2 regions of the Nonomuraea sp. NPDC054003 genome follow, and region 1 is predicted to be linked to the other one. Evidence: predicted binding sites of a transcription regulator. Region 1 holds the regulator's gene; the other holds the start of a gene.
The links. The regulator HspR, encoded in region 1, represses chaperone genes until heat shock. The targets are predictions, from matches to a motif close to ANTTGAGTCNNNNNGACTCAANT.
Positions count from the first base shown of each region.

Region 2: a site for HspR is predicted at 3,146-3,168, ahead of lon (endopeptidase La). Genes of this name have one in related genera too.

Region 1 is NZ_JBVJKR010000021.1:70,280-75,011, forward strand. It holds gene dnaK (molecular chaperone DnaK) at 1-202, shown strand, start outside; gene grpE (nucleotide exchange factor GrpE) at 199-804, shown strand; gene dnaJ (molecular chaperone DnaJ) at 824-2,005, shown strand; gene ACZ6YG_RS39665 (heat shock protein transcriptional repressor HspR) at 2,010-2,360, shown strand; gene clpB (ATP-dependent chaperone ClpB) at 2,361-4,732, shown strand, end outside.
Region 2 is NZ_JBVJKR010000002.1:578,836-583,567, reverse strand. It holds gene ACZ6YG_RS06910 (alpha/beta hydrolase) at 1-719, shown strand, start outside; gene lon (endopeptidase La) at 772-3,132, opposite strand; gene ACZ6YG_RS06900 (sensor histidine kinase) at 3,307-4,557, shown strand; gene ACZ6YG_RS06895 (response regulator) at 4,554-4,732, shown strand, end outside.

The DNA of each region.
Region 1 (4,732 bases):
CGACACGATCCGCAACTCGGCGGAGAAGCTCGCCACGGTCAGCCAGAAGATGGGTTCGGCGATCTACGCGCAGAGCCAGGGCCAGACCGCGGGCGGCCCCGAGGGCGCTCCCCAGGACGCGTCCGCCACCCAGGAGCAGAAGGCCGACGACGACGTCGTCGAGGCCGAGATCGTGGATGACGAGCCGAAGAAGGACAAGTGAGGCCGTTGCGTGAGAACGGGCACGAAGAGCCGGTGATCCGCGACAACCGCAAGATCGACCCGGAGACGGGGGAGGTAAGGGTGCGAGCCGAGAACGATTCGGCCAAGCAGGACCAGCAGCAGGCGCCGGCGGAGTCCGCTCCGGCCGACGCCGAGCTCCAGGCCCAGCTGGACGAGCGGACGGCCGACCTGCAACGTGTTCAGGCCGAGTACCAGAACTACCGCCGTCGCGTGGAGCGCGACCGGGTGGCCGTGCGAGAGCAGGCCACCGCCAACGTCCTCTCGGAGCTGCTGCCCGTGCTCGACGACATCGGCAGGGCCCGCGACCACGGTGAGCTCACCGGCGGCTTCGCGGCGGTGGCCGAGTCGCTGGAGGCGGTGCTCACCAAGCTGGGGCTCAGCCCGTTCGGTCAGAAGGGCGACCCGTTCGACCCGGTGATCCACGAGGCGCTGATGCACAGCTACTCGCCCGAGGTGACCGAGCCGACCGCGGTCGAGGTGCTGCAGCTCGGCTACCAGATGGGCGACCGGGTGCTGCGCCCGGCGCGCGTGGCCGTGGCCGAGCCGGGCGACTCACCCGCGTCCGATGACGACGACAACTGACGAGGACGAAGGGCCGTAGATGAGCACCAAGGACTACCTGGAGAAGGACTACTACGCCGTCCTTGGTGTGCCCAAGTCAGCCACCGCCGACGAGATCAAGAAGGCGTACCGGAAGCTGGCCAGGCAGTACCACCCCGACACCAACCAGGGCGACACGGCCAAGGAGAAGAAGTTCAAGGAAGTCTCCGAGGCCTACGACGTCCTGTCCGACAGCAAGCGCCGCAAGGAGTACGACGAGGCGCGCACGCTGTTCGGCTCCGGGGTGGGCGGCCAGCGTCCGGGTGGTGGCGGCGGCGGTTTCCCGTTCGACTTCGGCGACCTGTTCGGCGGCACCGGTCAGCAGACCTCCGGCCAGGGGGCGGGCGACCGCTTCAGCGACCTGTTCGGCGGGCTGTTCAACCGGGGCGGCACGACCCGCCCCGGCACCGCCACCAGGCCGCGCCGCGGGCAGGACATCGAGTCGGAGGTGACGCTGTCGTTCACGGAGGCCGCCGAGGGCACCACGGTGTCGCTCAGGCTGACCAGCTCGGCGGCCTGCACCGCGTGCAGCGGGACCGGCGCCAAGGCCGGCACCACCCCGCGGGTCTGCCCGACCTGCGAGGGCACCGGCGCGGCCAGCCGCAACCTGGGCAACTTCGCCTTCTCCGAGCCGTGCCGCGACTGCAAGGGCCGCGGGCTGCTCGTGGACGACCCCTGCCCCGTCTGCGAGGGCAACGGCCGGGCCAAGAGCACCCGCACGATCCAGGCGCGCATCCCCGCGGGGGTGGCCGACGGGCAGCGGGTCAGGCTCAAGGCCAAGGGCGCACCGGGCGAGAACGGCGGCCCATCCGGCGATCTCTACATCGTGACGCACGTCAAGCCGCACACCGTCTTCGGCAGGTCGGGTGACAACCTGACCGTCACGGTCCCCGTGACGTTCTCGGAGGCGGCGCTAGGCGCCGAGATCAAGGTGCCGACGCTCAAGGGACTGCCGGTGACACTGCGCATCCCCTCGGGCACGCCGAACGGGCGCACGTTCCGCATCCGCGGCCGGGGTGTCACGCGCAAGGACGGCACCAAGGGCGATCTGCTCGCCAGCGTCGAGGTCATGGTGCCGAAGACGCTCGACGACAAGTCTCGTGAGCTGCTCACGGAGTTCAACACCGCCACAGCGGCCGAGGACCCGCGGGCCGATCTCATCTTGAGAGCCAGAAGCGAGTGAGCCCATGGACGCCAACTACTTCGACCTGTCGGACGACACTCCTGTTTACGTGATCTCGGTGGCCGCGCAGCTGTCGGGTCTGCATCCGCAGACCCTTCGGCAGTACGACCGGCTCGGTCTGGTCTGTCCGGGCCGTACGGCGGGGCGCGGCCGCCTCTACTCCACAAGAGACATCATCCAGCTGCGCGAGGTCCAGCGCCTCTCCCAGGAGGAGGGCATCAACCTCGCCGGCATCAAGCGGATCCTGGAGCTGGAGAACGAGTCGTTGCGGCTGCGTGAGGAGGTTCACCGCCTCCGCGCCGAGCTACAGATGATCAAGGCGCTGATCCGTTACGAGCTGCCACCGGGGGCGTAGATGGAATACAAGCTCACTCAGAAGAGTCAGGAGGCGCTCTCGGGCGCCATGCGGCGGGCCGCCGCCGAGGGCAACCCCGAGATCTCCCCGCTGCACCTGCTGACCACGCTGCTCTCGCAGACGGGCGGCACCGCCGTCCCGCTGCTGGAGGCGGTCAGCGCCGACTGGCGGACGCTGCGGGCCAAGGCCGAGGAGCAGCTCGCGGCGCTGCCCAAGGCTCAGGGCGCGACCGTGGGGGCGCCGACGAGCTCCCGCCACCTGCTCACGGTGATGAACACCGCCGCCCAGCACGCCAAGCGGCTGGAAGACCAGTACGTGTCGACCGAGCACCTGCTGGTGGGCCTCGCCGCCGACGGCGGCCAGGCCGCCGACCTGCTGAAGTCCGCGGGCGCCACCCCGCAGGCGCTGCTCGACGCGTTCGAGAAGGTACGCGGCCACGCCCGGGTCACCAGTGAGACGCCCGAGGACACCTACCAGGCGCTCGAGAAGTACGGCATCGACCTGACCGGGCAGGCCCGCTCGGGCAAGCTCGACCCGGTCATCGGCCGCGACTCGGAGATCCGCCGGGTGGTGCAGGTGCTCAGCCGGCGCACCAAGAACAACCCGGTGCTGATCGGCGAGCCCGGCGTCGGCAAGACGGCCGTGGTCGAGGGCCTGGCCCAGCGGATCGTGGCCGGCGACGTGCCGGAGTCGCTGCGCAACAAGCGGCTGATCGGGCTCGACCTGGGCGCGATGGTGGCGGGCGCGAAGTACCGCGGCGAGTTCGAGGAGCGGCTCAAGGCCGTGCTCGCCGAGATCAAGGAGAGCGACGGCCAGGTCGTCACGTTCATCGACGAGCTCCACACCGTCGTCGGCGCGGGAGCCGCCGAGGGCGCGATGGACGCGGGCAACATGCTCAAGCCGATGCTGGCCCGCGGCGAGCTGCGGATGATCGGCGCGACCACGCTCGACGAGTACCGCGAGCGCATCGAGAAGGACCCTGCGCTGGAGCGCCGCTTCCAGCAGGTGTACGTGGGCGAGCCGACGGTGGAGGACACCATCGCGATCCTGCGCGGGCTGAAGGGCCGCTACGAGGCCCATCACCAGGTGCAGATCGCCGACAGCGCGCTCGTCGCCGCCGCAGCGCTCTCCGACCGCTACATCACCAGCAGGTTCCTGCCCGACAAGGCCATCGACCTGGTCGACGAGGCCGCCTCCCGGCTGCGCATGGAGATCGACTCCCGTCCGGTGGAGATCGACCAGCTCCAGCGGACCGTCGACCGGATGAAGATGGAGGAGCTGGCGCTCTCCAAGGAGACCGACGAGGCGTCCGTACAACGCCTGGAGCGGCTCCACCAGGAGCTGGCCGACCGCCAGGAGGAGCTGAACGCCCTGGTCGGCCGGTGGGAGCACGAGAAGGCGGGCCTCAACAAGGTCGGCGAGCTGAAGAAGCAGCTCGACGAGGCGCGCGGCACCGCCGAGCGGGCGCAGCGCGACGGCGACTTCGAGACCGCGTCCCGGGTCATGTACGCCGACGTGCCACGCCTGGAGCAGGCGCTGAAGGCCGCCTCGGAGGCCGCCCCCGACGAGAACGCCATGGTCAAGGAGGAGGTCGGCCCCGACGACATCGCCGAGGTGATCTCGTCCTGGACCGGCATCCCGGCGGGCCGCCTGCTGGAGGCCGAGACGGCCAAGCTGCTGCGCATGGAGGAGGAGCTGGGCAAGCGGCTCATCGGCCAGCACGAGGCCGTGCGCGCGGCGTCCGACGCGGTGCGGCGCAGCCGGGCCGGCATCGCCGACCCCGACAGGCCGACGGGCTCGTTCCTGTTCCTCGGCCCGACCGGTGTCGGCAAGACCGAGCTGGCCAAGGCGCTGGCGGAGTTCCTGTTCGACGACGAGCGGGCGATGACCCGCATCGACATGAGCGAATACTCCGAGAAGCACAGCGTCGCCCGGCTCGTCGGCGCGCCTCCCGGCTACGTCGGCTACGAGGAGGGCGGCCAGCTGACAGAGGCCGTCCGGCGCCGCCCGTACACCGTGGTGCTGCTGGACGAGGTGGAGAAGGCCCATCCGGAGGTCTTCGACATCCTGCTCCAAGTGCTCGACGACGGGCGGCTGACCGACGGTCAGGGCCGCACGGTCGACTTCCGCAACACGATCCTGATCCTGACGTCCAACCTCGGCTCCCACTTCCTCGTCGACCCGACGATGGAGAACGGCGCGAAGCGCGAGGCCGTGATGGGCGCGGTGCGCAGCGCGTTCAAGCCGGAGTTCCTCAACCGGCTGGACGACGTGATCCTGTTCGACGCGCTCGGCTCCGAGGAGCTGACGCGGATCGTCGACCTGCAGGTCGACCGGCTGGCCCAGCGGCTGGCCGACCGCAGGCTGACCCT
Region 2 (4,732 bases), on a different contig from region 1:
CGCTGGTGCTGCTGCACGGCAAGTCGGCGACCGGCGTCATGTGGCTGCCGAACCTCCCCGGGCTGGCCGCGGCCCGCCCCGTGTTCGTGCTCGACCTGCTCGGCGAGGGCGGCCGCAGCGAGCAGACCGCGCCGATCAAGGACGCCCGCGACCAGGCCGCCTGGCTGTCGGCCGCGCTCGACGGGCTCGGGATCGGCGCCGCCCACCTGGTCGGCATGTCGATCGGCGGCTGGCTGGCGTGCAACCAGGCCGTGCGGGATCCGCGCCGCGTGGCCTCGATCAGCCTGATCGACCCGGCCGGCACGCTGGCCCCGATACCGGCCGGGCTGATCCTGCGGACGATCCCGGTCATGCTGCCGTTCGTCTCGCGCTGGGCGCGGCCGCGCTTTCTCAGGTGGATCGACGGCACCGGCGGCGAGATCGCGCCGGACGACCCCGTGGCCCGGCTCATCTCCGCGACGATGGCGCACTACCGGCCCGCGCTCCCGCCTCCCGCGCGCTTCACCGACGAGCAGCTGCGCTCCATCACGGTGCCCGCGCTGGTGCTGGTGGCCGGGCGCAGCGTCATCCACGACCCGGCCCTGGCGATCCGGCGGGCGCGCGACCTCATCCCCGGCGTGCGCGCCGAGCTGTGGCCGGAGGCGACGCACTCGATCTCCGGCCACTTCGCGGCCGAGGTGAACGAGAGCGTGCTGGAGTTCACCGCCTCCCTCCCTTGAGACCTCCCCATACGGAAGACGCCCCGCCGGAGCGGGGCGTCCTCGTACGGGATCAGGCGGCGACGCTGCCGGCCACCTGAGCCGGGACGAGCGCGATGTCCAGGACCTCGCGCACGTCGCTGACCGCGTGGATGGTCAGCTCGTCGCGGACCTCCTGGGGCACGTCGTCCAGGTCCGGCTCGTTGCGCGCCGGGATGAGCACCGTGGAGATGCCCGCCCGGTGCGCCGCCAGCAGCTTCTGCTTGACGCCGCCGATCGGCAGCACCCGGCCGGTGAGCGAGATCTCGCCGGTCATCGCCACGTCCCCGCGGACCTGCCGGCCCGACAGCAGCGAGGCCAGCGCGGTCGTCAGCGTCACGCCCGCCGACGGGCCGTCCTTGGGCACGGCGCCCGCCGGGAAGTGGACGTGCACCGAGCGGTCCTTCAGCGCGGTGACCGGCAGCTCCAGCTCCGCGCCGTGGGAGCGCAGGTAGGACATCGCGATCCTGGCCGACTCCTTCATCACGTCGCCGAGCTGGCCGGTCAGGGTCAGGCCGGTCTCGCCGGTCTCCGGGTCGGCCAGCGACGCCTCCACGTAGAGCACGTCGCCGCCCGCGCCGGTGACCGCCAGGCCGGTGGCCACGCCCGGCACCGAGGTGCGCTGGGCGTTCTCCGGCAGCGACGACTCCGGCACGAACCTGGGCCTGCCCAGATAGGCGGTCAGGCCGTCGGCGCCGACCGTGACCGGGAGCTCGTCTCCGGCCGCGACCTTGCGCAGGATGCGGGCGACCGACCGCTCCAGGGAGCGGACGCCGGCCTCGCGGGTGTACTCGGTGGCCAGCCTGCGCAGCGCCTCGTCCTCGACGGTGACCTCCTCGGCCGTCAGGCCGGCCAGCCCGAGCTGGCGGGGCACCAGGTGGTCGCGGGCGATGGCGACCTTCTCGTCCTCGGTGTAGCCGTCGAGCGTGACGACCTCCATCCGGTCGAGCAGCGGGCCGGGGATCGCCTCCAGGACGTTGGCCGTGGCCAGGAAGAGCACGTCGCTCAGGTCGAGCTCGACCTCCAGGTAGTGGTCGCGGAACGTGTGGTTCTGCGCCGGGTCGAGCACCTCCAGCAGCGCGGCCGTCGGGTCGCCGCGGTAGTCGGCGCCGACCTTGTCGACCTCGTCGAGCAGCACGACCGGGTTCATCGAGCCGGCCTCGCGGACGGCGCGGACGATGCGGCCGGGCAGCGCGCCCACGTAGGTGCGCCGGTGGCCGCGGATCTCCGCCTCGTCGCGGACGCCGCCGAGCGCGACGCGGACGAACTTGCGGCCCATGGCGCGGGCGACCGACTCGCCGAGCGAGGTCTTGCCGACGCCGGGAGGGCCGGCCAGGGCGAGCACGGCGCCGCTGCGCCGGCCGCCCACCACGCCGAGCCCCTTCTCCTGGCGGCGCTTGCGCACGGCCAGGTGCTCGATGATGCGGTCCTTCACGTCGGACAGGCCCGTGTGGTCGGCGTCCAGCACCTCGCGGGCGCCGACGATGTCGTAGTTGTCCTCGGTACGCACGTTCCACGGCAGGTCGAGGACCGTGTCGAGCCAGGTGCGGATCCAGCCGGTCTCCGGGGACTGGTCGGAGGTCCGCTCCAGCTTGTCGACCTCCTTGAGTGCGGCCTCGCGCACCTTCCCGGGCAGGTCGGCCGCCTCGACGCGGGCGCGGTAGTCCTCCTCCTCGGTCTCGGCCGAGTCGCCGTTGAGCTCCTTCAGCTCCTTGCGGACGGCGGCGAGCTGCTGGCGCAGCAGGAACTCGCGCTGCTGCTTCTCCATGCCCTCCTGGACGTCCTTGCGGATCGTCTCGGCCACGTCCAGCTCGGCCAGGTGCTCGCGGGACCATTCGACCAGCTTGGCCAGCCGGTCGGCGGGATCGCCGGCCTCCAGCAGCTCCACCTTCTGGGCGGTGGACAGCCACGGGGTGTAGCCGGAGCTGTCGGCCAGCACCGAGGGGTCGTCGATCTGGTTGACCTGGTCGACCACCTGCCAGGCGCCGCGCTTCTGCAGGATGGTGGTGGCCAGGGCCTTGTACTCCTTGGCCAGCTCGGTGGCGCGCTCACCGGCGGGGACCGCGTCCACGGTCACGGCCTCCACCCACAGCGCCGCGCCGGGGCCGGTCGTGCCGGCGCCCATGCGCACCCGGTCGACGCCGCGGACCACGGCGGCGGGCTCGCCGCCGGGCAGCCGCCCGACCTGCTCGACGACGGCGCGCACGCCGACGGCGCCGTAGCGGCCGTCGATGCGGGGAACGAGGAGCACCTGGGGCTTGTTGCCACCGGATGCCTGGGCCGCGTCGATCGCGGCGCGCACCTCGGAGTCGGACAGGTCCAGGGGAACCACCATGCCCGGCAGCACGACGGCGTCGTCCAGCGGCAGAACCGGCAGGATCAAGCTCTCACTCATGCGAACTCCAAAGGGTTGAGTTATACCGACTCAATTCATCGGAGCCTCGTAATGTTCCCTTGCTTGCCGATGTTCGCTCAGAGCGAGCGTAATCATGTAAGCGATACCTAAGGGTGAGAGCGGATCAGACCTGGGTGCGACGCGCGGCGCGCACCCGGCTCGTAGTCTTCAACCGTGTTCTCGGCCGTGCTGCGCCCCATCCCTCTCGTGCTCTACAAGGGCGAGGCCGACCCGCCCACGCCCCGGTCCCGCCGGCTGGCCATGCCGGTGCCGCGCTGGCTCGGGCTGCTGCCGTTCCGCACGCTCGACCTGGTGCGGACGGCCGACGCGCTGCTGGCCCTCGTCCTGTTCCTGACCACCTACGACCGGGTCCTCCAGCATGACGGACGCCTGGCCGTCGCCTATCTGGCCGCGCTGGGGGTCGCGGTGCCGCTCGTGCTGCGCGACCGCAGGCCGCTGGCGGCCTGGCGCGCCTCGCTGGCCCTGCTGCCCGCCGGGCTCTGGGTCTCCTTCGAGCTGGGCATCGACTACGAGGACAACCCCTACACCCCGGAGATGGTGATCTCCTACCTGCTCGTGGCCTACTCGGTGGCGGTGCGCTGCGATCGGCGGATCACCGGCGCCGCCTGGGTGATCAGCGTGCTGGTGATGTGGATCGCCTTCCCCAACGGCATGCCGCTCGGGTCGGTCATCGTGGGCGCCGTCATGCTCCTCGGCTACAACGTCCGGGTGCGGCGCAGCGCCACCGAGCGGCTCGCCCTGGAGGAGCGCCGCAGCCAGGAGGCCATGGGCGCGCAGGCCGTGCTGGAGGAGCGCGCCCGCATCGCCCGCGAGCTGCACGACGTGGTGGCCCACCACATGTCGGTGATCGCGATCCAGGCCGAGGCGGTGCCGCTCAAGGCGGCGGGCGACCCAGCCCAGCTGGAGGCGGGGCTGGCCGGCATCCGCGCGCTGTCGCTGGAGGCGATCGCCCAGCTCCGGCAGGTGCTCGGCGTGCTGCGCGACGAGGAGGGCCGCACCGACACCGCCCCGCAGCCCGGCCTGGAGCAGGTGGACGACCTGGTGGCCAACGCGCGGGCGGCCGGGCTGTCCGTGCTGGTCAGGCGGCCCGAGTCGCTGGAGGGAGTGCCCCAGGCGGTGGGCATGTCCGCCTACCGGATCGTGCAGGAGTCGCTGAGCAACGCGATGCGCCACGCCCCCGGCGCGACCGTCGTGCTCGACATCGGCCGCGACGACCACGGCGTGCGCCTGCACATCACCAACGGCCCCGGCTCCTCCCCCGCCCACTCGCCGGGCGCCGGTCACGGGCTCGTCGGCATGCGTGAGCGGGCGGCGCTGCTCGGCGGCACACTGGAGGCGGGGCCGGTCCCGGTGGGAGGCTTCCAGGTGACCGCGGTGCTGCCGACCGGACGGGGTTCAGGGTGATACGGGTTCTGATCGCCGACGACCAGGGCATGGTGCGCACGGGCTTCACCGTGTTCCTGAGCTCCCAGCCCGACATCGTGGTCGTGGGCGAGGCGGCCGACGGGCGGGAGGCGATCGAGCGGGCCGCCGAGCTGGCGCCCGACGTGGTGCTGATGGACGTGCGGATGCCGGTGAT